Regions from separate parts of the Exiguobacterium sp. LL15 genome, predicted to be linked through region 3. Evidence: riboswitches for the same ligand, from Rfam matches in the RefSeq annotation. Region 3 holds a riboswitch; each other region holds the start of a gene.
What was found. Region 3 has a riboswitch for thiamine pyrophosphate ahead of thiT (energy-coupled thiamine transporter ThiT). Riboswitches for the same ligand answer to the same signal wherever they lie in the genome.
Positions count from the first base shown of each region.

Region 1: it holds a riboswitch for thiamine pyrophosphate, as region 3 does, so the genes downstream of both, NOM72_RS06510 (ECF transporter S component) here and thiT (energy-coupled thiamine transporter ThiT) in region 3, are expected to answer to the same signal.
Region 2: it holds a riboswitch for thiamine pyrophosphate, as region 3 does, so the genes downstream of both, tenA (thiaminase II) here and thiT (energy-coupled thiamine transporter ThiT) in region 3, are expected to answer to the same signal.

Region 1 is NZ_JANFNX010000001.1:1,275,715-1,286,666, forward strand. Features, by position in the region: gene NOM72_RS06460 (GNAT family N-acetyltransferase) at 1-40, shown strand, start outside; gene NOM72_RS06465 (hypothetical protein) at 37-660, shown strand; gene NOM72_RS06470 (antibiotic biosynthesis monooxygenase) at 693-1,022, shown strand; gene NOM72_RS06475 (hypothetical protein) at 1,139-1,375, shown strand; gene NOM72_RS06480 (hypothetical protein) at 1,377-2,645, opposite strand; gene NOM72_RS06485 (hypothetical protein) at 2,642-3,910, opposite strand; gene NOM72_RS06490 (alpha/beta fold hydrolase) at 4,065-4,883, shown strand; gene NOM72_RS06495 (NAD(P)/FAD-dependent oxidoreductase) at 4,956-5,987, opposite strand; gene NOM72_RS06500 (energy-coupling factor transporter transmembrane component T family protein) at 6,043-6,765, opposite strand; gene NOM72_RS06505 (ABC transporter ATP-binding protein) at 6,737-8,266, opposite strand; gene NOM72_RS06510 (ECF transporter S component) at 8,263-8,835, opposite strand; TPP riboswitch at 8,936-9,035, opposite strand; gene NOM72_RS06515 (50S ribosomal protein L25/general stress protein Ctc) at 9,131-9,808, opposite strand; gene NOM72_RS06520 (GNAT family N-acetyltransferase) at 10,098-10,952, opposite strand, start outside.
Region 2 is NZ_JANFNX010000001.1:1,898,668-1,909,619, forward strand. Features, by position in the region: gene NOM72_RS09955 (sporulation protein) at 1-580, shown strand, start outside; gene NOM72_RS09960 (glycoside hydrolase family 3 protein) at 789-2,705, shown strand; gene NOM72_RS09965 (hypothetical protein) at 2,736-3,032, opposite strand; gene tenA (thiaminase II) at 3,084-3,779, opposite strand; TPP riboswitch at 3,854-3,960, opposite strand; gene NOM72_RS09975 (DUF1002 domain-containing protein) at 4,154-5,035, shown strand; gene abc-f (ribosomal protection-like ABC-F family protein) at 5,315-7,168, shown strand; gene NOM72_RS09985 (diacylglycerol/lipid kinase family protein) at 7,236-8,129, shown strand; gene NOM72_RS09990 (M23 family metallopeptidase) at 8,376-9,092, shown strand; gene NOM72_RS09995 (penicillin-binding transpeptidase domain-containing protein) at 9,209-10,952, shown strand, end outside.
Region 3 is NZ_JANFNX010000001.1:888,933-899,884, reverse strand. Features, by position in the region: gene recG (ATP-dependent DNA helicase RecG) at 1-646, opposite strand, end outside; gene sdaAA (L-serine ammonia-lyase, iron-sulfur-dependent, subunit alpha) at 630-1,526, opposite strand; gene sdaAB (L-serine ammonia-lyase, iron-sulfur-dependent subunit beta) at 1,531-2,193, opposite strand; gene NOM72_RS04380 (DAK2 domain-containing protein) at 2,294-3,967, opposite strand; gene NOM72_RS04375 (Asp23/Gls24 family envelope stress response protein) at 3,993-4,355, opposite strand; gene rpmB (50S ribosomal protein L28) at 4,639-4,827, shown strand; gene NOM72_RS04365 (amino acid permease) at 4,968-6,371, shown strand; gene NOM72_RS04360 (thiamine diphosphokinase) at 6,426-7,028, opposite strand; gene thiT (energy-coupled thiamine transporter ThiT) at 7,030-7,590, opposite strand; TPP riboswitch at 7,652-7,761, opposite strand; gene rpe (ribulose-phosphate 3-epimerase) at 7,784-8,440, opposite strand; gene rsgA (ribosome small subunit-dependent GTPase A) at 8,443-9,348, opposite strand; gene pknB (Stk1 family PASTA domain-containing Ser/Thr kinase) at 9,374-10,952, opposite strand, start outside.

The DNA of each region.
Region 1 (10,952 bases), 390 kb from region 3:
GATGAGCTATCACCTGCTCGTCAAACAGGTCGACCGATGAAACGGCGTCTCCTCCTCATCTTATTGTTCGGTCTCGTGCTCGGAACGCTGACGGGGATACAGCCACGTCAAGAGACCGTTTCCTTTACGGCGAAGCAAGCCGCCCGGTTATATACACAGATGACGAACACACCGGTCGAAGCGCGCGACGTCTATTTCGTCGAACGACTGTCTGGGCATTATGCCGTCGCGTATCTTGAAGCGAAACACGACCGCTTGTTTTTGCTCCTGCAACAAACCGATGAGGCACAACGAATCGACCGAATCATTCGCTCGAAACAGACGAGGGAGACGGACTGGTTCGAAGGTCGCTTGTTGACGACGGACGAAGGTCGATACCTTGTCGCCTACGGCATGAACGGTTCGAAACAAATGAAATCGATCCGGTTCGAGCCGTATAAGACGACGGCTGATGGCGAAGCGCCGCTTCGTCCGATGCAACGCTCCTTGTCAGTAACAAATCAGGAACGTTTCCATACTGTCCAACCGTTACCGGATGCCTTCCCGCATTCGCTCTATTTCGAGATGATCGCGACGAGCGTAGACGGAAAAGAGACGATCCAGCGATTGACGTTACCAAGCGATAACGCATCCGCGTTTTCAACCCGGAATGACTTTTAGTATACTGAAGACGAAAAAAGGGGGAGAAGAACATGTGGATCGTCATGAACCAGTTACACGTCGTCAAAGGTGCAGCAGATCAAGTCGCAGCGCGTTTTAAGACGACGAAAGGAATTGAACGAATGGAAGGGTTCCACCGGATGCAAGTCCTCGTCGATATCAGTCAGGCAGAAGAAGACATCGTCACGATCATGACGACATGGTTGAATCAAGCGGCATTCCATGCATGGCAAGAGAGTCAAGCGTACAAAGGCGTGCACCATAAGCGGGATAACGGAACGTCGGAAGTCAAACCGCTCGTGACGTCGAATACCGTCACGGAATATGCGATCGTCGCTGATCACAGTGCCGTCGTGGACTAAACACTAACACCCCTGAGAAGACTTCTCTCAGGGGTGTTGTTTGTAATGATAGATTAGAATGTTTTCCCGTAATCTGGGTATATTCTAACAAACTAGATGAAACGAGGTGACACCGCATGGTCTATCGTAAACCTGTCGTCTCTAGCCTGTCCGTCCTCGGTGGTATGATCCTGCTCTTTGGTTTCTTGACGAGCGGTAGCTTCATTTATCTCTACTTCTTCGTCTTGCTGTTTGCTTGCGTCTCTTTCTTACGTGAACCGTTGACGCGTAAAGAGTGGTTACGCGAGGGGATTGCCTTTATCTTCTGGTGTTCCTTGATTTATTTGCTCCAACATCTCATCTTTATGGTGTGAGTCATTTTTCGTATAGCTCAAATAAGGAAAGGATGATGTCACGACCTGATGCTGATAAGTGAATCGACACGTCACGTTTCGGATCCTTCAAGTAAATATCGGTCTTTTTGACACGCTTGTCGAGATAAACTTCGTATTGTTGTCCTTTCACTCCTTTTCGGAACGTCAAGTATTTCCACTTCGCCCGTTTTCCTCGTACGTCAGCCTGTTCACTTGTCTTGATTGCTTTTTGCAATTTCCCGGACTCATCACTCGTCATCATGATCGTATCCTCGACTTTAAGACGATCTTTAGAAGAATCGCTTTGATCATAAAGATAATGCTTGAACTGCTTTTGATGGAAGAGTGTTATGTCATTGATAGTGGATAGAACATCTTCTTCCGATAAGTCCTGTCGAGCAAGCTCAGACGGACGTTCCATCGTGTGCTGAATCGACAATTCGTAGCGGAATTGGTGTCCGTTTTTTTCTGTTGCGATAAGCGTGCCGTAATGTTCCGGTGTGCCGTCACCAGGAATGAAGCGGACTTTTCCGGGCTGTTTCATCGCATGGATCGACGTCTCCATCTGCTGTCCACTGATCAATTGCGGTATGCGTACAAAGGAGTTATACGATATATCGTCATTCTCATTATATTTCTCATTGTACGTCAGATAAAGCTTCGTATCTTCAGTAAAGGGAGTAAGGGCTTCTGCATAGACGACGAATGTCTTTCGTTCGTCTTTTTTCGTTACATCAGTCGCTTTCATCACCAGGTAACCTGATCCAGGTAGCGCTAATTTTCGAACAGAACCGTTTATGATGTTATCATCACGTGAGAACCAGTCCTCTTTTTTAATGGTGTCTGGATGGACTTCTAACTCGTTCGGATGTTCAACCAGCTTCGTTTTCGCGAAGACATCTTGTTTGGTTGATAAGAGGTGATACTCGCTGTCAGCCATATTCTGACAATACAGATATGTTTGTTCTCCGGACTGGACATAACGAGCCATTTGTCCTAAGTAATCTTCAAATGGTGCCGTCATCACGACGGAGAACGTGTCACCGTAAGAATAATTTTTTGGAGCTTTTACCGCTTTTGATCGACACTCCTCCATGATGACACTCATTTCCTTTTCCGATAACATCTTCGGAGGTTCTTTGCCTTTAAACCGCGCTCCATCATACAATTTCGATAAGTAATCCCATTTGAAATTCGGCGCATCACTTTGACAACCGCTTAACGCGAGCGTTGCTGCAAGTGTGAGTCCGATCCAGTAACGTTTGTTCATTTGTTAAGCACCTCACTGAGTGCTTCACTTGTCGTACCCGACAGCTTAGCACCGTTCTTTGTTCCCTTTTTGACGACATAGATTTCAAGCTTTTTGGCGCGTTTGCGTTCAAATAGCTCGAACGTTTGGCTTTTTCCTTGGCGCATCAATGTTAATTTTTTCTGATTTAGTTTCGTGCCCTGTGGCTCCATGACATCGGTCTCTTTTAATTCCTGAGCGATTTTTTTCGCTAATTTATCCGGTATTGCCGAGACAAACTTATAATCGCTCTCGACGAGCTGTTTCGGTGATTGATGGATAAAACCGACATAGCTGGTTGGCGATGTATCAAAGAATACGTATTTGTAATTCGCGGGTTTTTCGTAAGTCGGATTGAGACGCATATAAATCGATGTTTCCTGAATGATTTTGCCTTCTTCTTTCTTCCGAACAGTCGCAAAAGGAACCGTCTGTCCCACTGAAAGTGTATCAGGAAGTTGTTTTCGTTCGATTTGATACGATTGCCCCATCACATGATCTTGAATGACGGATGGAATTCCGATACGATCACCACTGGTCATTAGTTCGATTGATGTATGTTGCAAACCACTATTCGGAATGACACGAAAAGCTAAATTCAATTCGGAACCGGATAGGGATTCGGTCGTCTCAAAGAGTGTTTGTTCGTCGTCCTTACTTTTGTCTTTCATGAAAAGAACGAATTGACCTTCCGGTGGTAAGGACAGCTGGTAGGACGGGAAGAGGTAATGTCCCATCTCTTTCGATTGCTTACTTTCTTCATTTTCCTGTTTTTGCTGATCCATTACTTTTTTTGGTACAGGTTTAAAGCGGACAATCGTCGATTTAGCTTTAACCGGTTGTTTTGACCAATCAACGAATGGATAATCACTTCGCTTAATCTGATGGACCGTATAATCTGCGTGGCGAATCGGCTGACAGGCCAGATAGTCCTTTTTTTCGTCTGATAGGAAACGAACGTGTTGGAATTCACGCCCTTGGACATTCGGAGGCAGGAAGTATAAGTCAAACCCTTCGTGTTGCACGTATCGGTCAGGTAAGTGCTTCATGTCTGGTTTTTGCTGACAAACCTTCAACAAAGCAGCCGTTTGTTTTTTGGGGAGATCCGGTATCTCTTGCCCATCAAAAGTAGTCGAAATACCGCCCCAGTAATTGGCATCATATGTAAGGTCTAAGTATTGTTCTTTACCGCATCCGGCAAGTAGGACTGCGCCTGCGAGAATACCGGTATGTATATAGCGTCTCATGAAAACCCTCCTTCATCCTAATGACTATATTTTACCATAATTTCAAGAATAGACAGAATTTTCTATAACACTTTAACATCAAGATGTTTGACATCTCTTGAGTCGGGAATAATAGATGCATGCACGGTCAATCTATTACTATGGGGGTTTTATGATGGGTACATTCATTCAAGCAGTTGATGGCACGAAGATTTATGTCGAGGATGTCGGATCGGGTCAACCAGTCGTCTTTCTACACGGCTGGCCAGCAAACAACAATATGTTCGAGTATCAAAAGAACCTGCTCGTCGAAGAAGGGTACCGTTACGTCGGGATCGATTATCGCGGTTATGGCAAATCAGATGCGCCGGCAACGGGATACGATTATAAGACGATGGCGTCCGATATCAATGAAGTCATCGAACAGCTGAAATTATCGAACGTCACGTTGCTTGGCTTCTCGATGGGAGGAGGAATCGCCTTGTCCTATCTCTTGCAATACGGGGATTCAAAAGTCAGTAAGCTCGTTCTCGCAGGAGCTGCAGCACCTGTCTTTACACAGCGAGACGGCTATCCATACGGAATGACAAAAGAAGAAGTCGATGCGTTGATTGCCGATACGAAACAAGATCGTCCGTCGATGCTTAAAGGATTCGGGGAAATCTTCTTTGCGAAAGAACATCCAGAACCACTTCAACAATGGTTCCATGGACTTAGTATCGCCGCTTCGTCCCACGGTACGATTCAGTCAGCGATCGCCTTACGTGACGAAGACTTACGTGGGAAACTCGGAGACATCAAAGTCGATACGTTAATTATCCACGGTAAAAAAGACCAAGTCTGTCCGTTCGAGTTCGCGGAAGAAATGCAAAAGGAAATTCCACATGCACGACTTGAAGTCTTCGAAGAGAGTGGGCACGGTATGTTGCTTGATGAACAAGAGAAGTTCAACGAAACGTTACTCTCGTACGTTAAAGGAAATCAAACCGTCTAATCCAACAAGCCATGGACACCCGTCCATGGCTTGTTTTTGTGTACAAAAAAAAGTGTGCGCCGGCGCACACTTTTAAGGGCGATACTTCCGCATGAACCGTTGATCAATCCAGCGCTTCAGGTACCAACCGAACGGGTGAGTCGAATACTGATTGCCATACAGGGAAATCGCATGACGCGATCCCATCGATAAAATCGTCAAATAGTTCGTTTGCGGACGATAGGTTTGCAGTGTCTCTTCCTGGACGTACCGTAAGAGGTTTGCCAGTAAGATCGGTGCTTGCCGGACAGCTGTGACGCCATTCTTTGGAATATCGGGATAAGCGACGAGGGTCGCCGCGTCACCCGCAGCAAACAGACTCGGATGATCGAGCGCTTGCAACTGTTCATTGACGATTAGGAAACCGTCTTCCGTATAGAGCTTGCTGTCTGCAAACAATGCCGGTGCTTTCGCACCCGTTAAGCGGATGATCGCATCCGACTCGATTGGAGGGTGATGCTTGAAGCGGAGTGGTGGTTCGTCATCTATTGGACGTTCCCGGATCCAATATACATCGAGTTCTTTTAACCGTCTCGCAATCGCTTCCGCTGCGGGGTGTCCTGAAAGTAACTCTGGATCCGTGATCAGTGTGATCGGTACACCCGCTGCTTTTAAGGACGCCGCCATCTCGACGGCCGCTGCACCACTTCCAATCAAGACTGGACGCTTTGCTTGTTGCAGACGCTTTAATGTATCGGGTAACCGGTAGTTCGGTTTAATCGATAATCGTGTCGTATCTTCCGCCCAATCGAACGAGCCAATATTCGTCGAGACGACGTCATAGGTGTAGCGTCTGCCGGATGCACCGAAGACGAGCTTTTCATCGGGGTCGATTTTGATGACGGTCTCTTCGATGAACTGTTTATCATTGGCGCGACACAGTGCGGCGACGTCGATACGGATCTCATCGATATCGTACGTTCCGTCAGCAAGTCCGGAGTACATGCCCGAGTAATATTGGTACGTCGAGGCATTTAAAATCAGCCACTCGACGTCTTCTGTTGGTCCATTGGTAATGCAATGCAGATGAGCGTGCCCTGCACCAATCAAGAGGATTCGTTTCATGTCGTTCTCCTTCAATCTGTCTTGCTAGAATGTACCCGGATACGGGTGGCGATAATCATAGCCAAAAGACAAGACTGATGAACAGGAGGATGACCATGAGATAGATAACATCCTGGCGCTGAACGACTGGCACTTCATAATATGTCCGTTCTGCTGAAAAATGACGGGCTTCGAAAGCGATCGCCATCCGTTCTGCCCGCTGGATCGATCGCGAGAAGAGCGGTAAGCCGATTGATAGGAACGCATCACCAGGAAAGCGACTGTGAACGTTCCGAATCATCCGAACTTGCCGTAAGACGCGAACTTCTTCGACCAGTTGAGGCAGAAAGCGGATCCCGGCAAGAAATCCGTACGCGAAGCGAGGCGACACCTTTGCTTGGTGAATCAAGCTCATCACGAACCGGGTCGCATCGGTCGTCGTGACGAAAGCGAAACTTAAGCAGACGAACGTTGCCATCCGTAAGGCAAGTAACCAGCCGTGCATAACACTTTCCGATGTGACATGAAACCAACCAAACGACCATAGAGGATTCGTTCCTTTGCCGAAGGCTGCCATCATCCAGAACGTCAATAAGAATAATAGACTGTAAGGTGCGAGTCGTTTCAAGAAATCGTGAGGACCCCACCCGGAGAGGAGTAGCAGCGCGATAGCAAAACTCAGGAACACCAACGTCTTGACCCAGTCGTTCGTTGCAATCAAGGCAAACATGATCAAAAACAATCCGCTACCTTTGATGACAGGATTGAGTTTAGCGAACGGTGACGCGTTCGTCTGCATTGCGCTTCACCTCCTGGAATTGGTACGAAAGTGGACGTTGTAGCTGACAGCGTTCGAGTAACGGAACATCAGCGAATAACTCGCTCGGACTTCCATCAAAGGCAATTCGGCCTTGCTCCATAACGAGGACACGATCCGCGTATCGGGCGACGAGTTCCATGTCGTGCGTTGCCATGACGAGTGTCGTTCCGTTTTGTTGTTCCGTCAACAACTGTTCCATGAGCCGCCGTGTCGTCAATCCATCCTGTCCGAACGTCGGTTCATCGAGCAACAATAAATCCTTCGTCTGCCCGAGCATCGTCGCGACGCTGAGCCGTCGTTGTTGCCCCGTACTAAGCGCAAGCGGTGACTGCTCTTTGACAGATGCGAGTTCCAGTCGTTCGAGCAACGCTGTGCGCTCATCACTCGTCGCTGCCCGGTGACTCCAGTCGATTTCCGCTTCGACTGTCAGTTTGAGAAACTGCAGATCCGGTTGTTGAAAGACATAGCCGACATGCTCATAAAAGCGTCGCCGGGAGTAACGCTGAGCCGAACGTTCCTGGAACCGGTATGTTCCTTGATGCGAGAGCAACCGACCGAGTGTTGCAAGCAACGTACTTTTCCCGGAGCCGTTTGCCCCGAGCAGCATCACCCATTCTCCCGTCTTCAGGGAAAATGTCGCATCGGTCAGCGGGTAAGGGGCTTTCGTCGATAATGCAGCGACGTGTAACAAGGGAATGCCTGCAGTAGCGACTGGAGGAAGCACATGAAGTCGCGCTGCTTGTGGTCCATCTATGGGTAACGTCTCTAACGTGTACGGATACAAAGAGGGAACAGCGATCCCTTTCGATTGAAGATCCGTATACGCCTGCGGGAACAAATCCTGCGGATGCGCCGTTGCAGTCACCGATCCGTCCTCAAGTAAGACGATTTTGTCGATGTAAGGTAAACAGACATCGAGTTGGTGTTCGATCAAGACGATCGTTAAATCATGTTCTTTCTGAATCTGAAAGATCAACGCCATCAGCTCGTGTTGCCCGATCGGGTCAATCTGAGCCGTTGGTTCATCGAGTAATAAGATCGTCGGCTCAAGTGCCAGGACCGCAGCGAGCGCGAGGCGTTGTTTCATCCCCCCGGATAGACTCGCGATTGGTGTCGAGAAGGGGAGAGGGAGACCAACGAGTGCGAGTAAGCGTTCAATTCGTTCCTCCATCTCTTCGCGTGGAATCGACCGGTTTTCTAAGCTAAAAGCGATTTCGCGTCCGATCGTTTCCATGCAGAACTGTTCTTCTGGGTTTTGGAATAGCACTCCGACCGAACCGGACCGGGTAACGGTTCCCGTCTGTTCGACTTCAATCGTCTCTGGTGTCAGTCCGGCTAGGGCATGAAGCAGTGTCGTCTTGCCACTCCCGCTTCGTCCGAGCAGAAGGGTCGTTCCTTGCTCGATCGTCAGCGATACATGATCGAGCACCGACTTCATCTGACCGGGGTAGCGGATGCTGAGATCGTCGACAGTAATCATGCGACTTCCCGTTTCGCACGTCCTGCCGCAAACCCGTTCAAGACACCGGTCGCAACAAGGCGACGGACGAGAATCGCTGCAAGCAAGCCGCCCAGTAATGCGCCACTAATTAATTGTAAGCCAGTTGTCGCAAGCAACGTCGTCGTCGTGTAGTAACCGAATCCGTTCGCGATCAGACTATAGACAATGCTACCAATCGCGGCTCCAACACCCGATAACATCAATGTCCAGGTGTCATAACGACGATAACGCGTCATCGCAAAGACGAGTTCCGCACCAAGCCCTTGGCATACCCCGATCAGTAGAGCCGATAAACCAAAGTGACTACCCGTGAACAGCTCGACGGCTGCCGCGACGATTTCCGCGATGAGGGCGGCACCTGGTTTTTGAATGATTGCTGCGACGAGCGGGCTCGCGATGATCCAGATCCCAAACATCCAGTTGGCACCGACAGGTCCGAAGATCGCAGACATCGGTAACCAGAGTGTTGACCAACCAAGATAGATGACCCCGCAAGCGACGGCGAGCATCATCATGACCATGATTTCTTTCATTTTCCAGTGTTGCATTAGGTACGTCCTCCTTAGAATGGGGGAGACGCCAAAAAAGACCGCCCTCCGTAAAAAAGAGAGCGGTCCTCAGAAAAACTGCGCGCAGCAGGAGTCATTGGATGTGATCGCTCCACTTTCCTACGCTAGTATGAACTAGATCAGGTTCGAAGGGTCCGAAGTGAATCGTCTCAGCCAAATGGGCTCCCCTAGTGGATATGGTAATAGGTGATACGCTGTTCACTTTAGGCAATCTTCTGTCTATTGTCAAGACACAAAAAAACGATACGCCACGAAGGGCGTATCGTCAAACGACTTATTTGTTGTCTTCGTTCTCTTCTTTTGCTTCTTCTGAAGACTCTTCCGTAGCTTCCGCTTCGTTGTCTTCACCAGCTTCCGCTTGTGCCTCAGCTTCTGCTTCTTCGATTTCCTCAAGCTCTTGTTCAAGCGTTGATTCGACGACAGCTGCGACTTGAATGTCGCCTTCTGTGACGATACGGAAATCTTTTTGTTCTGGAAGATCAGCTACAGAGATCGAATCGCCGATTTCGAGGTTCGTGACGTCGACTTCGACGTTCTCTGGTAATTTATCTGGTGTAGCTGCGACTGTTACTTTAAAGAGTGTCTGTGACAGGAATCCACCGACTTTAGCGCCAGCTGCTTCGCCGACGAGTACGACGTCTGCTTCGACTTCTGTCTCTTCATCCATTTTAACGGCGATGAATTCAACGTGATCGACAGTTGGTGTGAAGACATCCATATCACGACGGTTGATCAAGACGTTAATATTTTTACCGTCGAGTTTCAGTGAAATCAAGACGTTCTCACCGTTTTCTCGAACGATTTTAAGCAATTCTTTTTCTTCGAATGCGATTGGTGTACTTTCCACTTTGTAACCATACACGACACCAAGAGCTTTTCCTTCATGACGTAATTGTTTACGGAGTGAGCGTGGACGTACCTCGCGTTTTTCGGCTGTTAATTTAACTGACATGTTCATTTCCCCCTTGAATTTGGTATAGCCCTCAAAAGGTAATGAATGTAGGAGCAGGACAAGTCCTGAACAATTTAAATATGCTAAGACAATCGGTTTCAGACTCTTTTGAATCTGACGCTTTCGTGACTTTGCATTTCTCTCCCAGGTCATTACGCTGATATTGAGAAACATGTGTGAGTAAGTCACCGTTTGATGCGGTGCTAGTGAGTTTATACCCCTATGTTTTAAATCCTTAAACCTCTATTTTTTATTTTTTAAAGTCGAAAGACCTCCAAACCGCTTGAAATCAAGGGTTGAGAGGTCTTTCGTTTTTTTCATTTTTTATGGTGATGCGTTGGTTTTCACGAACCAGCACGCGGACGAGACGTTCGATGTGCCGCATCGTCGTCTGTCCCATCGTTGAGATTTGGAGCCATTGATTATGGACGAGATAGTCGCTTTCATATTGAACATGATAGCCTTGGATCCGGAGAGCGTCTCCTAAAGCGGTTGCCGACGGATGGACGATCGTCAGAATTCCCGGCGCTTGTGCTTCTTGCGTCGCAAGCAGGTTAAAACCAGTCGCGCGAACGGCCTGTTCGAGATAGGTCATCTTGATAGCGGCTTGATCGAGATCAAGGGCATCGAGCGCTGCCTGACAAGCCAGCAACAAGTTCGAGGAACCGGAAAAGGCGACGCCTTCCGCATAGAGTCCGAGATCTAGATAACGTGGAATACGTGGAGAAGGTAGGACGCGATCTACGTGACCGATGAACGCAAGACCCGGTAAACCCCCAATTGCTTTTCCGGAGACGGTCGTGACGAATCTGCAGCCGGCATACGAGAAACGCCCGGTTCCGACGGCGCTGATCGCATCGACGATGAGTGCGGTTCGTTGTTCTAACAGCGCTTTTACCGCATCGAGATCGTAGAGGACGCCCGTTGACGTCTCACAATGCGTCAACCAGATCCAGTCGTATTCCGTTTGATGCAGTTGACTCGCGAGTTGTTCCAAGTCGATCGGGTGACCGGATGGAAGCGAGTGGACATCAAAGGACTTTCCTGCTCGTGCTGCGTGATCGATCAAGCGTTGACCGAACTCACCACCGTTTAGGATCAACCCATGTCCACTCAGTTGTTGTGCGACGATATCGTTGGCGAG
Region 2 (10,952 bases), 1.0 Mb from region 3:
GACGTTTACGACCTTCACGCTCGACCGATTTGCCTTAAATGAAGCGAAGTTCACGATTGAAGCGGGTGTCGAGCGGGAAATTCCCTTTACATTACGCGTACCGCTGAATACACCACTCTCCGTCAGTCAATCGAAATCGTGGATCGAGACGGGACTCGACATCGCTCAAGCCGTTGATCCATCGGACCGTGACGCCGTCATCGTCGAAGCAAACCGCTACCAAGCGACAGTCTTAGACGCGATGGAGTCACTTGGCTTCCGATTGAAAAAAGCCGATACGGAAAAATTACCTGGACGATTCCGGAAAGATTTACCGATTGCTCAGGAGCTTGAGTATTCAGCTCGCAATACACACTACGCCCATAAACTGGATGAGATCGAAATCATCATGCTTCAAGACAGCTCAGGGATTGATTTAATCGTCCAAGTCGACCGTCGTGCTCACAGTCTCGGTTCATTATTCAGTGAAATGGCTGGTGCAGATGAGTCGATGATCAAACTGCGTCTGTCCAATAGTGAACTGCAGGATCAATCGTTCGTCGAACGTCAGCTGACAAGCATCGTGGAACGCTATAGCTGATCAATCGATCGACTTTACTTGAAAGTGATTCCTCTTCAGGGGGAGTCACTTTTTTTCATTCAAGTCAGTTTGTCTAAAAACACCTTTGAAATTTATTTCAATTTGAAATCGTTTACAAATAAAATATTGTTTTAAAACAAACACCTTGCTATACTGTCCGTATTGAAAAGAATTCCAGTCACGGTTTGACTAAAGGAGGACGTACATCATGAAAAAAATCGGACAGTTCACGTTAACAGCCGGACTCGCAGCAGTACTCGTCTCAAGTAGTTTACCTGTCATGGCAGAGGCAGGATCTTCAGCCGATCGGATCAGTCACAAAATCGACACGATGACACTCGAACAAAAAATCGGGCAGATGATCATGCCGGACTTCCGGCAGTGGAATGGCAGCAATCATACGTCGCTTGCCCCAGAAGTCGCGAACATCATCGATCGCTATGATTTAGGCGGCGTCATCTTGTTTGCTGAGAACGTCAGCGAAACCGAACAGACGACGAAACTCGTTCATGATCTGCAAGAAGTCGTCAAACAAGACGCTAGCAACGATATTCCGCTCTTCGTCACGATCGACCAAGAAGGTGGAATCGTTACTCGGCTCGGAACAGGGACGAACTTACCTGGCAACATGGCGTTAGGTGCGACCCGCAGTAGCACATATGCCAATGATGCCGGTCATATCATCGGTTCGGAACTGCGTGCGCTCGGCATCAATGTCAACTTTGGTCCGGTTCTCGACGTCAACAGCAATCCTGGAAATCCTGTCATTGGTGTCCGCTCGTTCTCGAGTGATCCGGAGCTCGTCGGCACACTCGGTTCCGCTCTAATGAAGGGAATTCAGTCTGAAGGTGTCGCGGCGACCGCCAAACACTTCCCGGGTCACGGCGATACGGCGACCGATTCCCACTATGGATTACCGGTCGTTGACCGGTCCCTGCAGGAGCTAGAACAAGTCGAGCTCGTACCGTTCAAGCGAGCTATTGCTGAAGACATCGATATGATCATGACAGGACACATCGGGATGCCGCAAATCGAACCTGAAGTCGTCACGTCGACAAATGGTACCTTCCCTTTACCTGCGACGTTATCGGATGATGTCATCACGGGCGTACTGCGCGAAAAACTTGGCTACGATGGCATCGTCATCACAGACGCGTTGAACATGCAGGCGATCGCCGACAACTTCACGGAATCAGAAGCCGTCTTAAAGACGTTTGACGCCGGTGTCGATATCGCGCTCATGCCGACGATCCTTCGTTCCGAGCAGGATGTCACAAAACTCGACCGGATTTTCAAGGATGTGATCGCAGCAGTCAAAGATGGTCGCCTCTCAGAGGAACGGATCGATCAATCGGTTGAGCGGATTCTGACACTGAAAGCAGAACGCGGAATTTGGAACGGTACGACTGACACGACATCCCTAGCTGAAAAAATCGCGCAATCGAACCAAATCGTCGGTAGTCCCGAGCATAAAGCAAAAGAACGTGCGATGACGGAAGCCGCGGTCACACTCGTGAAAAATGATCAGCGGACCTTACCATTCAAACCGAAAAAGAATGCCAACGTTCTTGTGATCGCTCCTGCGGCGGATCAAACGGACAGCATGAAAAAAACGATCGCTTCCCTACCGAAGAATCGGAACTGGCACGTGACGACAGCGAATTACTCGGCTACTACGCTACCGCTCGACCAAAACCCGACATTACGGGCGCAACTCGATGCAGCAGATTACATCATCGTCGGTTCCAACGTCAACACGAGTGCTAAACTACTACCTACTGCACCAGAACAAGCGATTCCGGCTTCGATCTTCCGCTATGCGAAACAAACGGATACACCATCCGTCCTGCTCAGTCTCCGTAACCCATACGATGTCGCCGTACAACCGGACGCACCGGCACACGTCCTCGTCTATGGCTTCAAAGGCGATCCAAACGGTCCAGACTCCGAAGCAGGCAATCTAAAATCAGCGGGACCGAACCTGCCTGCAGGTATCAGAGCGATCTTCGGAACGTTCAAACCGCAAGGCACTTTACCGGTTGATGTGCCGGTCTTTAAGAACGGTGTCTTTACCGATCAACTGCATCTCGAATTCGGTGACGGCTTTAAAAACTGGAAAAAATGATGACGTGATACACCAAAAGACCGAAGCTCCTTAAAGGATGCCTCGGTCTTTTAATGATTGATACGGATATTCAGCTTCTTCTTTCGCACGATGGTAGACGCGGTATAACCAATAAGTCAGTAGTGCATAGACGACGATGACAAGAACAGCAGAAATGTAGCTTCCCATGCTATACGCTACCTTGAAGTTTCGAGTCGATGCGGATATACCGGATAACACGATCAACGTTGGGATGATAAGTCCTACAAATCTTACTTTGACTTTACCAAGCATTCGTTGCATAGCATATGCCGCGAGGATCACGAGTGTGATGACTATGATTTCCATTCCAATCCCTACTTTCACTAGAAGGTATTCCTAATTCTACCATCTACTGGTTTAAGAAGATACCGGGCGAGCTGGAATCGTTTCGTAGACCGACGTGAACGTCTCTTCCGTCCACCCCATGTGCCAGAAGAGTAACTCATAGTAACAACTAGTCACGAAATGACGTTTCATCCGCTCGCGTTCTGTCGGGCTCGCTTGCTCCGCCAGCGCATCAAGCCGTGCAATCTGTTCAAAGACGACCTTTTCAAACCATTCCGAGCTATACGTGTCGATCCATTGCTGATAGATTTTTTCTTCCGGTGTACACGTTAGTAATTGTTGCCCGACTTCATAATACAACCAGTAACATGGCAAGATGGCAGCAATCGTCTCACCGAGCGTTCCTTCACTCGCATGATGCATGTGCGAGACATACGCATATGCTGTCGGTGCCGGTTCAAATGCTTCAAGATCTGCTTCCGTAATACCGAGCGGCTCAAAAAATGATTGATGTAAGCTCAACTCTGCCTCGTAAGTCGAAGTCGCATGCTCGGCAAGTGTCGCAATCGTCGCGAAGTCGTCTGCTTTTGACGCTGCCTTCGCTTGAATCTTCGCAAAGTGTTTTAAGTAATAGGCATCCTGCATGACGTAATGCCGAAATTTCGAGAGCGGTAACGTCCCCTCCCCGATTCCTTGTACGAATGGGTGCGTAAAACTACTATCCCAATACGCTTGTGCCGCTTGTTTGATTTCTTGTGTGAATGTCATGATCTCATCCTCCTCGTTTAGTTATGAAACGAAAAAACACCACCCCGAAACACACGGGCATGGCGCAAGAAGAACAAGACTTGACGCCACTTCCCTCCGTAAGTACGAACTTAATCAGGTTCAAAGGGTCCGAACGTCTTCGTTCGTCTCAGTCGGTCTACCGACTCCCCTAGTGGTCATTATTCGATTCAAATTCACTATAGCATGCTGAAAACGGAAGTCAAGTTGTCTCCTTTTCGCTATACTATGGAGTGTCAGAAGACGGATATCGTCTCCATCTGCAGACCGATTCCGAACAGACATCGTTCCCGTACACTAAATTTAGTACCTGATACTATAATTCATTCTGTTACTTACAATTGGAGGATTTCATTATGCATACACCAACAAAAATCATGGCATCAGCCGTTATCGCTTCTGCTTTATTACTCCCAACAGCCGCATCCGCCGAACAAGTCGTCGATAAGACGATCGTCACACTCGGGGAGTCGCTCGGCGCAAAAGATAAAGCATGGGTGCTTTCACGTCTCAATGCACCGGAAGGGATCACACCGATCATCGCCACTTCTGCTGACGAGGAAAAATATCTCGGGAAAAACATCCCACAGTCGCAAAAAGGCGGCAACATGTATTCGTCGGCTAAAATCGAACTGACGGAAAAAGGAGATGGACTCTCCGTCTCGACGGAAAACATCACATGGGTGACGAAGGATATGTATCTCAACGCTCTCGTCACAGCGGGTGTCAAAGATGCCGACATCACGATTACTTCCCCTTACAAGGTGACCGGGACATCGGCACTGACAGGAATCATGAAGGCGTACGATCAAACTTCCGCTGAAACCGGGATAAAGTTAAGTGACAAACGCAAGGATTTAGCACAGCAAGAATTATCGGTCACATCAGACGTCGGGAAAACGGTCGGAACGGATAAGGTGGCTGACTTGATGAATGAGATTAAGGCTGAGATCGCCAATCAAAAACCGGAAACCAAAGTCGAAATCGAAAACCTGATCGTCCAAGTCATTCAAAACAACAATATCCAGTTGTCTGACGCACAAATGGACCGGCTGACGAATCTGTTCAATCAAATGGAGCAAGCGAACATCAACTGGGGACAAATCGAGAGTGGATTGAAAAATGCGGGACAAGACATCCACGCGTTCGCAACTTCAGAAGAAACGAAAGGATTTTTCGCTAAATTATTTGATGGACTCAGTGACTTCTTCAGTTCAATCGCGGGTGTGTTCAAATAATTCAGACTTCCGTAACTGACAAAAAAATAGTAAACTAGATGTATCTGAAACGAAAGGTGGTGTGAAAAGATGGACTTTGCCGCGTGCAAACACTGGTTGATGGAACAATTGTATCTGTTGCGCGCGATTTTTCATGGAATGGCGTTCTAAGGCACCCGTCTGCCCTTTTTTAGAACTTCATGATTGAAAAATACAGCAAAGCGCATCTTTCACACGTGATGGAGAGTGCTATTTGCGCTCTCCTTTTTTTGATGCGCGCGAAAGGATCGACTTACTATGATGATTTGCGACATTCAACACCTGACCAAACAATTCGGAGGCGAGACAATTTTAACGGATGTTTCCCTCTTCTTAAACGAACACGACCGTGTCGGTCTAATTGGACGAAACGGGAGTGGCAAGACGACATTACTCCGCTTGCTTGCTCGCCTTGAGCAACCGGACGGTGGTGTCATCTATCAAAAGAGCGGTTTGACGATCGGCTATTTGGAACAACTTCCTGTATATAGTGAGACGATGACCGGACTCGACGTCCTTTGGACAGCGTTTGAAGACATCCTCGCGATCCGTTCTCGGATGCAACAGTTGGAGCAAATGATGGCGACAGCACCAGAGAATCTTGATGCGTTACTCGCACGATATGCGGAAGCGACGAATGCGTTCGAACAAAAGGATGGCTATCTACTCGACTCGAAAATCGAGCGCATGGTGAACGGGTTACACCTTCGTCCGTTACTCACTCGTCCTTTCCACCAGTTGAGCGGTGGTGAACAGACGAAGATTTGTCTCGGTCGCATGTTACTCATGGAGCCAAATCTGCTCATTCTTGACGAACCGACGAACCATCTTGATTTAGCTGCCGTGGAATGGCTGGAGCAGTTCTTACGGGACTACACAGGAACCATCCTGCTCGTCTCTCACGACCGGGTCTTCTTAGACGCCGTCGTCACCTCGATCGTTGAACTCGAAGACGGTGAACTGACAGCCTATATAGGGAACTACAGCGCGTTCGTCGACGAGAGAGAACGCCGTCTGCTCGAACAGTTCCACGCCTACCAAGAGCAACAGAAAAAAATAAAGAAAATGAAGGAAGCGATTCGTCGACTCCGGCAATGGGCAAACGAAGCGTCTCCACCGAGTGAGAAATTATTCCGTAAAGCAAAATCAATGGAACGAGCACTCGAGCGGATCGAACGGATTAAACGACCACAACTCGAAGCCAAAACCGCTGATGTCTCCTTCTCTTCCACTGATCACACGAGCCAAGTCGTCTTTCGCGCTGAAGAACTCTCGTTTGCTTACGGAACCCACCACATTTTTGATGACGTCTCGTTCGAGATCATGGCACAGGATCGGATCGCGATTGTCGGAACGAATGGAAGCGGAAAATCGACGTTGCTCTCACTGCTGCTTGACGAATTATCACCAGACGCAGGCACACTCACGCGTGGACCATCGAATCGGATCGGTTTCCTGTCCCAGCATGCCCATTTCGAAGAGGACGCGCGGTTAATCGACTGGTTTAGAGACCGGATTGCCGTTCCAGAAGCGGAAGCCCGCCATATCCTTGCCCGGTTCCTGTTCTTTGGACCAACTGTCTTTCGGTCCATTTTGTCACTGAGCGGAGGCGAGCGGGTGCGATTGCAACTCGCCGTCCTCGTTCATTCGTCGATTAACGTCTTGATTCTCGATGAGCCGACGAATCATTTAGATATTGAATCAAGAGAGACACTCGAAGAAGCACTCGAGAATTTTTCTGGTACATTGATTGCCGTCTCACACGATCGCTATTTCTTGAATCGTCTTTTCTCGAGAATCATTTGGCTTGACCGCCAAATTACTTCGTATGCTGGAAGCTATGCTTACGCAGTGGAGAAACGACAAGCCGTTCGTGCCACACCACCTCAAATAAATCATGAGAAGAAATCGAGTATTTCAAAGCGTTCGAATGCGCCTGCGAAAGAACAGTCCATCGAACAACAAATTGAAGAGCTAGAATTTCAAGTCGTACATCTTGATGCCATTCTCTCTCATGTATCCGAGGAAGAAGAATGGATGACGGTCGAGATGAAAAAAGAAGCATTGTTACAAAAAATTGAAGGTTTGTATGAGCGCTTAATTCTAGAAACTTGAACTAACATGATTAGTCCTCCTTTGACTCGGGAAAATAGGAACAGATACGTCAAAGGAGGAATTCATCTTGTCTCAAGCCATGTTGATCATCAACCCGTCTTCTGGAAAAGAACTCGGAAAAAAACACGCGACTCTCGCTGAAGAGACGCTTGCTACTCGCTTTGAAACCGTCGACGTCCGGTTTACGGAAAAAGAACACGATGCGACGGAATTCGCGCGTCATGCCGCCCAGTCTAATTACGACGCTGTCATCGCCATGGGAGGTGACGGAACGGTCAATGAAGTCATCACCGGAATCGCCGAGCAACCGCATCGGCCAACACTCGGGATCGTCCCACTCGGAACGGTCAATGACTTATCGCGCGCATTACACATCCCGACGGATCCCGAAGAGGCGATCCAGATTCTAGCTGATGCCCCTGCCCGACCGCTCGATATCGGTAAATATGATGACCATTACTTCATGAACGTCATCGCTGTTGGTCTGATTGCAGAAGCCGTCGAGGAGGTCAGTGTCGAACAAAAAACGTCACTCGGATCGGTCGCTTATTTCATTGAAGGTCTAAAAGCCTTCAAGGATCATAGTCCCTATCCGATTGAAATTGATTCTGCTGAGAAACAATTCGATGGAGAAGCACACTTGTTGATTATCGCCTTGACGAATTCCGTTGGTGGGTTCGAATCGTTTGCAGAAGACGCAAAAGTCGATGATGGACTGCTACATGGGTTCATCATTACGAAGCTTGGATTCTTTGATGCGCTCCAAGCATTACCCAAACTCATCACGGGTGGATTATCAAAAGCCGATCAAATCGAACACTTCACGACGACACGTGTCGAAATTCGCTCGAAAGAAGAATTGCCGATTAATGCCGATGGGGATACAGCAGGTCATGTTCCCGTGACTGTCGAGGTACTCCCACAACATTTGACTGTGTTTTCACCCTCTTCCATTGAATAACAGTATAGGTTTCATAGAAAAAAGAACTGACTCTTCGTCAGTTCTTTTTTACTTATTAATCCATTACAATATATGTTAATAACGCATAATTTTGAAATACATTTGAAATATTTTTGTGTTATTGACGATGCTATAATCATCTCAGGCGAAAAATCATTCCCTAAAATAAATAAATATACATAAAATCTTACAATTTTGTAATGATCCGTTCTGTCGCTTCAGATTTTTAAGGAGGAAATACACTCAATGAAACGTTTACTTACAACAATGACAATGACAGCTTTGGTAGTTTCAGGTTTTGCAACAACGAGTGCTTCGAAAGTTGAAGCTGCAACGACATATAAGGTAAAGGTCACAGCGGACGGGCTTCGTGTCCGTACAGGTCCATCAACGGCTTATAAAATCGTCGGTAGCGTCAATACAGGACAGACATTCAATTATCTCGGTGTTTCCGGTTCATGGACGAAAATTTCGTACGGCGGCGCATCACGCTATGTTTCTTCTACATATGTTAAAAAGTACAGTACGACGACTTCGTCAAAGGCAACGACTGGTTTCTCACGTCCAGCAAGTGGTCCAATCACGCAAGGATATGGTGCTGCGAGTGGCGTTTACGGTTATACGTTCCATAACGGCATCGATATCGGTGCTCCAACAGGAACACCTGTCTATGCATCGGCTGCCGGTAAAGTCATCACATCCCGTTATTACGGCGCATACGGAAATCATGTCATGATGACACATACGGTGAACGGTATCCAGTACACGACAGTATATGCACACTTGAACAGTCGCTCTGTCTCAGTCGGACAAACGATTGCTAAAGGATCGAAAATCGGTACGATTGGTGCGACAGGTAACGCATTCGGTGCGCATCTCCACTTCGAAATGCATCGTGGTCCATACGTCTACAGCGGAACGTCTGCTGCAAACAGTGTCAATCCACTCAATTACTTCAACTAAGCTTGATTCACCGGACTTCTCTCCATGAGAAGTCCGGTTTTGTGTTTCAGATGAAATCTCCTAACAGGAGTGGTACGGTATGATTATGAGTCTAATCCACAACGGAGGCGAAACCCATGAAACGAACGATCCCTCTTCTTTTATCAGCGACGTTTGGTGTGACGTTACTTGCCGGATGTCAAGATCAGCCGACACCTGAAGAACGTCTTGATGCCTACATCAAACTTTGGGAAAAACAAGATTACGATAAAATGTATACGTACGCGAGTACGGCTACTAAAAAAGAATATGGTAAAAAAGAATTCATCGACCGGACAAAACAGTTGTCGAAAACACTTGATATCAAAAAGTTATCCGTCGAGCGAAAAAAAGCAGAGGAAGCAACGGATGACGAAAAAGCGTCCCTTCCCGTACAAATCTCCTTTGATACGGTTGCAGGAGCCGTTGCTTATGATAAACAAGTCCCGTTAACATTCGAGAAACAAGGAGAAACGGAAAACTGGTTCATTGACTGGGACTCTTCGTTTGTTCTAAAAGACTTTAAGAAAGAAGATAAAGTTCAGTTACAAACCGTAGAAGGAAAACGCGGTGATTTACTTGATGCGAACGATAAACCGCTCGCGACCTCTGGTAAAGGATATGCTGTCGGCGCAACTGCAGGACAACTTAAAGATGTCGCACAAGTTGCCGAGTTGCTCGATCGCCCGACCTCATCGGTCGAAGATTCCTTAAAAGCAAGTTGGGTCAAGGACGGACAATTCGTTCCGCTCAAAACACTGACCGACGAAGCAACGGTTGCGAAATTGCGTGACATTCCAGGTATCAGCGTTAAAGAGACGGAAGTCCGAACATATCCACTCGGGAAGGCCGCTTCACACTTGATCGGTTATATCGGTTCGGCGACAGCAGACGAGATTAAAGAATCAAAAAATAAAATCCAAGCTGGCGAACAGATTGGGAAACGGGGTCTCGAACAAGTCCTTGATGATCGCTTACGCGGTAAAGCCGGAGCTTCGATCATTCTACAAAAGAAAGACGGATCAAGCGTCACCGTCGCTGAAACGAAACCGTCGGATGGTGAGGACATCCCGTTGACGATTGATGCTACGCTTCAGAAAAAGACGTATGACACGATGAAAGAAGATCCAGGAACGGCATCGGCAATCGATCCGCGGACTGGTGAGACACGTGTCTTACTCAGCTCCCCTGGCTTTGATCCTTCTGAATTCATGTCAGGGATCTCGCAAGCGCGACTCGATGAATTGACGCAGGATCCGGATCAACCATTGTTGAACCGATTCACGAGTGCTTTCGCACCCGGTTCGACTCAAAAACCCCTAACGGCCGCGGTTGGTTTAAAGAGTGGAACACTCGACCCGGAAAAAGCCTATACGATCAATGGACTGAAAAATAAGATCGATGGTTTTAACGTCACGCGGATTCACGAGACGCCAGCACCCGTTAATCTGCACAATGCGCTCGTTTATTCAGACAACATCTATTTCGCCCGCTCCACACTCGAACAGGTCGGAACGAAGGCGTTCACGTCTGGACTTGAAGCCCTCGGCTACGGAGAGAAGCTACCGTTTGCGTATCCGTTACGCGCTTCTCAAATCTCAAACGACGGGACGATTGCTTCAGATGGACAGCTGATGGATACGTCCTACGGACAAGGACAGATGCTGACGAACATTCTACATCTAGCGTCGATGTATGAAATTTTCCTGACTGACGGAACAATCTATCGTCCGACCCTTTTACAAGAGGAAAAAACGAAGCAAGTCTTTAAAAAGGATCTACTGGATGCGAAAGACGCGATGATGATTCGCGATGATCTTTATGACGTCGTCCATAACGGTT
Region 3 (10,952 bases):
GGAAATAGAGGCACTCCTCGTAGACATAACTGCGACGAGCAGCCGTTAACTCTTGTCGATTCGTTGGGAAATGAAGCGACTTCAACATCGTCATCCGGTCTTGTAACCGATACGTCTTCCGGATGCTATCCGGGATTCGTTCAGCTAATGCCTCAGTCTCCTTGAACGCCAAGTCGACGACGCGTCGGAATGTCTTCATCCGCATGTCACCCCGGAGCGAGTAAACGGGTGTCAATTCGCCTTCGATTGCCCCGAATTGCAATTCCGTCGCAGAGATCGTCATCCGGTGTAAATCCCACTTGCCACTGACCGTCACTTCTGCTCCAAGTTGCAATTGGTCTTTGTAGAATGCCCGGTTGAACATCGTTACGGTCACACTATACCGTTCTTCAACGAGCAAACGGAACGTTAAACGATTTTTTCCTTTGCCGTAATAGCGCACAAGTGGTTCAGACTGGACTTGACCCGTGAACTTGACTTTATCCTCATGGATTGCTTCCGTTAGACTTCCCGTCACGAAGTCGTCATAACGAAACGGGACGTGCTCGAGCACGTCCGCAACGGTGAGAATATTCATCTCTTCTAGTTTTTTCGCTAAATCCCGTCCGACACCTTTTAATGTCTTGACGTCACGTGATGGATTCATTCGATAACTCTCCGAAGATTTTCGCTTCGAGCCAGCGACCCGTCGGCGTATTCGCGAGTCCACCTTTTGCTGTCTCGCGAAGCGCAGACGGCATCATCTGACCAATCTCATGCATGGCTGAGATGACTTCATCACACGGAATCCGTGACGTGATTCCAGCGAGTGCCATGTCGGCAGCGACAACAGCATTCGCCCCACCCATCGCATTGCGTTTCACGCATGGCACTTCGACGAGTCCTGCAACAGGATCACAGACGAGTCCGAGCATGTTTTTCAGCGCGATCGCAAAAGCATGCGCTGACTGATCCGGTGTTCCGCCCGCCATCTCAACGATGGCAGCAGCTGCCATCGCTGTTGCTGAACCAACTTCTGCTTGACAGCCACCAGCCGCTCCGGAAATCGACGCATTGTTCGCGACGACGAAACCAAACGCACCGGATGTGAACAAGAAGCGTAACATCTGCTCACGTGTTGGGTTTAACCGATCTTTGACCGCAAATAGTGTACCAGGCACGACGCCGGCACTCCCTGCCGTTGGTGTCGCACAAATTTTTCCCATCGCAGCATTGACTTCATTCGTCCCAATCGCTTTACTGACGGCATCAAGTAGCAGATCTCCTGACAAACCTTTACCTGAAGCACGGTATCGTTGAAGTAAGACAGCGTCCCCGCCGGTTAGTCCTGTCACCGACTGAACACCATCACCATCAAGTGAACGAGCGACTGCTTCTTCCATCACTTGTAGGTTTCGTTCCATCATCGCATAGACTTCATCTCGCTCTAAATGACGAACCGTCATCTCTTGCTCGATCATGACTTCCGAAATCGGAATATTTCGTTCCGTCGCGATGGCGACGAGTTCTTTCACGGATTTAAACATTTCTTCACTCTCCCATCATGATGGCACGCTCGACTTGAGGTAACCGATCGATTTCTTCCAACACTTCTGCCGTTATCCGGTCATCAATCTCAATTGCCATGAGTGCTTGTTTTCCTTTTTCATGCCGTGACACTTCCATATGCCCGATGTTGATTTCGTAATCAGCCAAAATGCTCGTTACGGCTGCGATTGCTCCGAATCGGTCATGGTGTAAAACGACGAGTGCCGGCCCCCCACCGGACAAACGAAGCGGTACACCATTTAATTCCGTGATTTCAATCGTTCCCCCACCAATTGAAATACCAACCAATTCAAACTCTTCTACTCCATTCGTCAAATGGACACGAGCCGTATTCGGATGATCCGTCAACGCTTCACTCGTCTCGAAATGAATCTCAATCCCTTTCGACTTCGCGATATCGATCGATTGTGGAATCCGGTCGTCGAACGTATCGTATCCGAGAACACCGCCGATGATGGCGACATCCGTTCCATGTCCACGATACGTATCCGCGAATGAACCGTAAAACGTGATGTGGATGACAGTAGGCGTTTCCCCGAATAATTTACCCGCCATCAATCCGATCCGTGCAGCCCCTGCTGTATGCGAGCTCGATGGACCAACCATGACTGGTCCGATGATGTCAAAGACGCTACGATATTTCATTTCTTTTCCCCTCTCTATGAAACAAACGAAATCCCACCTCTATTATCGCAGATGGTGGGATTCGTGAAAAGGCTAGTCGCCCTTTTTCAGTATGATGGTTTTATTCGACGCTTAAAATGTACGAATAAAGTGGTTGTTTGCCGTCGTGGACTTCCACTTCAGCATCCGGATTGACCGATTCGATGTACGCGACGAGTGCATCAACTTCTTCTGTCGAGACGCCTTCACCGTAAAGAACCGTGATGATTTCGTCGTCCTCAGTGACGAGTGTATCGACGAGTTTCTTGACTGCACCAAGACTTGAAGCGTCCGTAGCGACGATTTGTTTTTCAGCAATCGCCATATGGTCGTCCTTCTTGATTTCTACACCATCGATGTTCGTATCACGTACGGCATATGTGACTTGTCCCGACTTAACGGCTGCAATCGCATCTGCCATGTGCGCTTCGTTCTCTTCGACAGTCGCTTCTGGATTATAGACGATTGTTGCTGCTAAACCTTGTGGAACTGTTTTTGATTTCACGACCGTCACACCACAATTCGCAACAGATGCTGCTTGTTCAGCGGCCATGATGATGTTTGAGTTGTTTGGATAGACATAAACGTGTTCAGCGTGTGCATCCTCGATCGCCTTAACGATATCTTCCGTCGACGGGTTCATCGTTTGTCCGCCTTCGATGACGACACTGACACCGAGTGATTTAAAGAGTTCGCTGATTCCTTCACCCATTGCGACTGTCACGAGGGCTGCTTTCGCTTTTGCCTTCGGTGCAGCGACTGGAGTGACTTGGTTCGCACCTTCTTCTTCAAGGATCGTCGAGTGTTGTTGACGCATGTTTTCAATCTTAACAGCGACGAGTTCACCGAAACGTTGTCCTTTTGTGATGACTTCTCCTGGTGTTTCAACGTGGACGTGAACTTTAAGGAGTTCTTCATCCGCTACGACGAGCAACGAATCACCGAATTCCGCTAATTCGTTCCGGAAGTCTTCTTCGCTGAACGGTGCATTCGCAAGCTTGTCATCTTGGAAACGAACCATGATTTCCGTGCAGTAACCGTAATGGATTTCTTCTGTCGACATGAAGCTTTGAGCCGTTTTATGATGCTCTGCTTCGACGAGTGCTTCCATGACAGGTGCATGCGGCTTGTCGAGTTCTTTTCCTTCGAGTGTTGCGAGGAATCCTTCATAGATACAGACGAGACCTTGACCACCAGAGTCAACGACGCCTACTTCTTTTAATACCGGAAGAAGTTCTGGTGTACCGTCGAGCGATACTTTCGAAGCTTCGACGAGTTGACGCATCAACTCTAAGAAATCCGTCGTCGTCTCAGATTGTGCGATAGCAGCGACAGCTGTTTCACGGGCAACCGTCAAGATTGTTCCTTCAACGGGTTTCATGACTGCTTTGTATGCAGTATCGACACCTTTTTGTAACGCATCTGCGAATTCCTTCGTATCAATCGTTGTTTTGCCTTCGATTGATTTCGAGAATCCACGGAACAATTGGCTTAAGATGACGCCAGAGTTTCCGCGCGCCCCCATCAATAATCCACGTGCGAAGACGTTTGCGACTTCCGATACAGAATCCGAAGTTGATTTACCTGCTTCTTTTGCACCTGAAGTCATCGTCAAATTCATGTTCGTTCCCGTATCACCATCTGGCACAGGGAAGACGTTCAATGAATCGACGAAATCTGCATTTTGATAGAGATTCGCCGCGCCATTTTGAATCATCTTGACTAACTGCGCTCCTGTTAAACGATCTACACTCACTAAAGTTTCCTCCTCTATTCCCGCCTTAGACATTCGTCAAGCGGACTCCTTGGACAAAGATGTTCACAGATGTCACGTCAAGACCTAGTGCCTGACTGAGCGTGTATTTCACGCGACTCTGTACGTTATTCGCCACCTCTGAGATTTTCGTTCCATAACTTACGATGATATGCATATCGATATGGACCTGCTCTGAAGCCTGTCGAACGATGACACCGCGTGCAAAGTTCTCACGTTTTAAGAGTTCAGCAAGACCATCCTTGATTTGAGACTGGGATGCCATACCAACGACACCAAAACATTCCATTGCCGCGCCGCCCGCAAGTTGCGCGACGACATCATTATCTACATCAATCTTTCCATAGGTCGTTTTCATCTCGATCGCCACCTGAGTAGCCCCCTTTGAATATTGTATTCTTCTCATAATTCTACTATAAGGACCTACTATTGAAAAGTCGCCGTACTGACTATACAATGAATAAGTGAAAAATAGTAGCGGTCAAATGAACTTTTACCATCATCCTCATCCATTATTTTAAATTTCGAGGTTGTCTGTCAAGTTTTTTTCTTGTCAGCTACTTTTTTTATGTTGCAACCGCCCTGACACCATGCTAAGATAGCAAAGTGTCTATTAGGACGAACGCAAAACAACATAAAAGGAGGCGGAACGCATGGCACGTAAATGCTACGTTACTGGGAAATCGCCAAAGTCGGGTAACAACCGTTCACACGCATTGAACAAAACAAAACGTACTTGGGGAGTCAACGTACAAAAAGTACGTATCCTCGTCGACGGTAAGCCGAAAAAGGTTTGGGTTTCAGCTCGAGCTCTTAAATCAGGTAAAGTCGAACGCGTATAAGGCGCAACCACCGGATGGGAATCTTCCCTTCCGGTTTTTTTATGCCCTCATTTATTTTTCTCATAAACTAATTGTCGCTTTTATTGAAAACGCTTACAATAGGAACGTACTTTATTTTGTCAGAATTGGGGGAAGTCATCATGCAACTCAAACGAGAGATGACGAGTCGACATCTGTTCATGATTTCACTTGGCGGAATCATCGGAACAGGCTTATTTTTAGGGTCAGGATTAACGATTTCACAAGCAGGACCTCTCGGGGCGGTCCTCAGTTACATCGTGGGTGGGACCATCATGTATCTGACAATGTTATGTCTAGGGGAATTAGCGGTCTATCTGCCGGTCTCGGGGTCATTTCAGACCTATACGACCCGCTTCATCGGACCAGGGATCGGCTTTGCCGTCGGTTGGATTTATTGGCTCGGCTGGGCCGTGACGGTGGCACTCGAAATCACAGCTGCCGGCAGTTTAATGGACCGCTGGTTTCCGAATGTACCCGTCGTCGTCTGGTGTACCGCCTTTACGGTCTTGCTGTTCGGTCTGAATGCCGTCTCCGCCAAAGCATTCGGTGAAGCTGAATTCTGGTTCTCGAGTTTGAAGGTCCTCGCGATCCTATTCTTCATCATTTTAGGTGGCGCTGCTTGGTTCGGCTGGTTACCGATGGAAGCAGATCGCCCAACATCGTTATTCGCTAACTTTACGGCAAGCGGTTGGTTTCCAAACGGGATTCTTGGTGTCTTGACGACGATGATCGCCGTCAACTTCGCCTTCCAAGGAACGGAATTGATCGGTGTTGCGGCTGGGGAGTCCGACACGCCAGAAAAATCGATTCCAAAAGCGATCCGCAATACAGTCTGGCGGACGTTCATCTTCTTCGTCTTATCGATTACGATCGTTGGTGCATTAATTCCGTATGAGACGGCTGGCGGAGTCAGCAGTCCGTTCATCATGGTCTTTGATGCGATCGGCATTCCGTACGCTGCTGATTTGATGAATATCGTCGTCTTGACGGCACTATTATCCGTCGGAAACTCCGGATTATATGCGGCGACTCGGATGTTATGGGCAATGGCGCAAGAAGGGATGATTTCAAAGAAATTATCTTACGTCAATGCACGTGGTGTGCCAATGCGTGCTTTACTCTTTACGATGATGTTCGCGATGTTATCGCTTCTGACCGCATTTTTCGCAGAAGATACCGTCTTCATTTGGCTCTTGTCCTTAGCCGGACTCGGGGCTCAAGTCGGCTGGATTTCGATCTCTGCTTCTCAGCTTGCATTTCGTCGTCAGTTCGTCCGAAACGGACACGATGTATCCGAACTGAAATTCAAGACACCACTCTATCCGGTGTTACCACTGATTTCGTTGACACTTAACGTCGTCGTCCTCGTCAGTCTTGCGTTTCAAGCGGATCAACGAATCGCTCTATACATCGGTGTTCCTTTCTTCCTTGTCATGTGGGGAAGTTATCATCTCTTCGTCAAAGGAAAACATCTATCCGCTCAAAGCGACATCCGTGTCGCCCCTTCTCAACTCGAAGAATAATTTCACACAAAAAGAGGTCGCGGAGTCATCCACGGCCTCTTTCCTATGATTGTGCTATTCCTTAAGCGTCCGCATCATCAATAGTTCTCCTTGATGGAGCTCTACCTTCGCTTCTGACGCACACCATTCATTACTGACGGTCAAGGAACCTCCGACCGGTACTGGATGTGCATCAAGTGGATATTTGACTCCGGATAAGCTTAAAGTCGATGGTACGAGTGGAATGAACGAAAGATAATAATAGCTCCCTGCTTCGACTGCATACGTTCCCTCAGCCAAGTATCGTACCTCTTCTCGTTTCGTCACGAGTCGTGCCTCTGGGTATCGCTTCAATAAATATACATTTTGGACGGTCATGTCGAGCCGCCCACCTGTCGCCCCGATAATGAAGGTATCCTCAAACTGTTTCTTCTCTGAGACTGTACGAAGTGCCAGTTCGAGATCCGTTTCATCTTTCTCGGCCGGATGAACGATTGCCCCTTCTGGTACATAACCAAGCGAATCAAAATCACCAATCGTCAGGTCGCATGTCAGCCCAAACGATTCAATCGTCTGAACACCACCGTCAACACCGACGATAAAATCACCTGGCTGACAAAACGTCCGTAAATCCGGCGCTTCTTCTCGCGGACCGGCACAGACGAGAATCGCCCGCATCTCAGACGCCTCGTGCCGAATAACGTAGTAAGCGTGGCGCAGTCGTGAATAAAAGACCCGCAACGACACCACAAAGAACGTAAGACGGTACCATGTATGTCGCGTTATAAATCAATGAATACGGTACGACTGGACCTTCGGCATACTCGGCAAAAAAGACGATTCCACTGATGACATGACAGATATAACGGAGTCCTGCGCCTAATAACGTCGCCAGGAGAACGAACGCCATCAAGCTTTTCTTTTGTCCATTGCGCGCGGCTAGTCTGACTTGACGCGCGAACAGACCACTTAATCCGACGACACCATACGCAATCGTATAGTCAAGCATCGGTTGAACGATCGTCAAGACTTGTGGAGCGAACATCAATTGAATCGTACCGACAAGCGCTCCCGTAACGACCCCTCCAACGACACCGTGGCGAAATGCCATGACGAAGATCGGTAACATCGCTAAGCTGATTGAGCCTCCTTGTGGCATTTTGAATGGAATCAGTAAATCAAAGACGACTCCGAGACTGGCGAAGATGGCAATTTCCATCATCATTTGTAACCGTTTCATGCTATTTTTCCTCCTTCATTGTACGAGAGGACGCAAAAAGGCAGTACGACGAACGCCGTACTGCCTGCGTGCGCCACATCCCTACGTCCGTTTGAACGGAACAGGTTCGAAGGGTTAAAGTCTAAAAGACTCCTCTCAGCCGCTTTTCAAGCGACACCCCTTGCGGTCATCATATTTCGTTTTCTCGTTCTTATTATACGGCAGCCCCTTGACGAATGCTAGTGATCGCTTCCGCATAATCTGGTGCATTGTAGATTGCTGACCCTGCGACGAGAACGTTCGCACCGTTATCGATGCAAAGCTTTGCCGTTTCCGGATTGACGCCACCGTCAATCTCAATTTCAAATGTCAGACCACGATCTGCTTTCATTTGCGCAAGTGCTGCGAGTTTCGGCATGACACGCTCGATGAAGGCTTGTCCACCGAAGCCCGGATTGACCGTCATCAATAAAACCATATCGACATCCTCAAGGACGTGTTCAATCGTTGATAATGGCGTATGGGGATTCAAGACGACTCCTGCCTTTGCGCCCGCTGCTTTGATTTGTTGCAAGACACGATGGACATGATTCGTCGCTTCGACGTGGAACGTCACGATGTCAGCCCCTGCCTTGACGAAATCTTCAACGAAACGTTCTGGCTGGTCAATCATCAAATGGACATCGAGAATCATATCCGTCTTTTGACGTAAGCTGCTAAGCACAGGTAATCCAAATGAGATGTTCGGTACGAACTGACCGTCCATGACATCAAAATGGATATAGTCCGCGCCTGCTGCTTCGACTGCTTTGACATCACGCTCAAGATTCGCAAAATCTGCTGATAAGATCGATGGTGCAATTTTAATCATCTTCAATACCTCCGGGCTCGATTCTTGATTTCGTCTATAAACATACCATAGTTCTCATAACGAGAGGACATGATTTCTTGGGCTTCGACGGCTTCCTTGACGGCACAACCGGGTTCATTCAAATGCAAGCAACCTCGGTATTTACAATCATCTTGTACAGCGACGAATTCAGGAAAACTCCACCGTACATCCTCGATTTCCATATCATACGGAAAATCGAGGTTCGAGAAACCTGGCGTATCGGCAATCAATCCTTCGGCAAGCGGCATTAATGTGACGTGGCGCGTCGTATGACGTCCGCGTCCGAGTGATTTCGAGATCGCACTTGTTTCTAAATCAAGAGAGGGCTCCAGTGCATTGAGCAATGAACTTTTCCCGACACCGGATTGTCCGGCGAGAACGCTCGTTTTTCCAGCAAGTAACGGACGGACTTGCTCAACACCCGTCAACGTCTCACTTGATGTCTCGATGACCGTATACCCAATCTTCCGGTAAGCGGCAATCGCCTCTCGGACAGCCGGTCCTTTGACTTCGTCAAGTAAATCCATCTTCGTTAACAGGATGACGGGTTGGATTTCCTTCGCTTCGATCAAGACGAGAAATCGGTCGAGTAGATGCGCTGAAAAATCAGGTTCTGCCGCTGAGACGACAAGCAACGCTTGATCGATATTCGCGACAGGCGGGCGTACTAAAAAGTTGTCCCGCTCCTTCACTTCGAGAATGTACCCGGTCTCACTTTCGATATGAAGCACGACTTCATCTCCGACGACTGGACTGATGCCGCGTTTTCGGAAATTTCCTCTTGCTCGTGAACGAACTTCTCCTTCTGGTGTCATGACATCATAAAAGCCGCCCTGCAGGCGTATGATCGTTCCTTCTCGATTCTCTTCGATGCGTTGTTCCGTCATCCTATGCACTCCTTTTTTATCACATTCATTGTGCGTCTTTTGCTTGATTGTACGTGATGGTTTTTGAACGATACACCGTATCGTCTTTATAGATCGTAATTTTGCCTTCTTCACCCGGATCAATCGTTAATGGCACGTCGAATGTCTCATCTTGATCAATTGATTCCTCGATGACGGTCCGCTTCCCTTTCGCGTCTTCCGTCTCGATTCGGATGACTTGTTTCGGCGGAGCCTCTTCTTCATCTTCACTAACAGCATCATAGACGACCTTTTCAGGGAACGTCGCCGTCACTGTTTTTTCTTCCTCACCTTTAGAGATGAAGACCGTCACGGAGTCGTTCGGCTCGACTTGTGCGCCAGCTTGCGGGAACTGACGGATGACTTGATCGAGTTTGACATCGCTAGAAAATTCTTGTTCGAACGTTCCGTCTAATCCTACTTTATCGAGATAAGCTTTTGCTTCATCACTCGATAAATTCGTCAAATCCTTCAACTCGAAAGAAGACGTCCCCTCAGATACAGTAATCGTAATCGTTTGTTCTTTCGCAATGACCTCCGTTCCAGCAGAAATTGACTGTCGAATCACATTTCCTCGATCGATCTCATCCGACTTCTCTCGCTCGACTTCGACTTTTGCGAATCCTGCTTCTTTTAGCGTTGCAATTGCTTCTTTTTCAGCTTCATCCGTCACATCCGGTACCTCAACCGGAGCACTACCAGTAGAAACGACCAAATTGACTGTCGAGCCCTTCTTGACCTGTGCTTTTTCACGAGGCGTTTGACTGATGACATCGCCTTCTTCGACCGTATCGCTACTCCGTTCCGTTGTCTCGACGACAAATCCAAGTTTCTCAAGCTTCGTTTCCGCATCGTCTCCATCCGTCTTGACGACAGATGGTACGGTGACCGTTGGATCCGGCCACATCGCGAACGTCGTAGCCGCCCCACCCAGTAAAAGGAGTAACAAGAGGATGATCCACCAGCGTTTTTTCTTTTTCTTTTCCGGTGTTTTCGGTTGAACAGTTGCGACGGCGGGTGATTCTAGTTCCGCTTTTGATTCTTCTGGCACTTGGACAGGTGATAAAACCATTGTCTTTTCCATCTCATCCTCTTCTGCGCCACGGATGCTTTCATTTGCCCGTTCGTCAGACAACGCCGTCACCATATCTGCCTTAAACGCTGCGACGGACTGTTGACGGTCATGCGGTGCTTTTGCAAGCGCCTGCATGATACAGTTCTCGAGTGCTTGCGGCACTTTCGGATTCAAGACGGATGGGCGACGCGGTGTATCTTGCAGATGCTTTAAAGCGATCGCAACCGGTGAATCACCTTCGAACGGGACTTGTCCTGTTACGAGTTCGTATAAGACAGCACCAAGCGAATAGATATCCGACTTCTCATCCGCAAATTTACCTTTTGCTTGTTCCGGTGAAAAGTAATGGACGGACCCAAGAACGGACATCGTATGCGTCAGCGTCGCATTCGACATCGCCACAGCGATTCCGAAATCCGTTACTTTGACGGTACCATCTTCTCGAATCAACATGTTTTGCGGTTTGATATCGCGATGGATGATCCGGTGTGCATGGGCGTGATCAATCGCA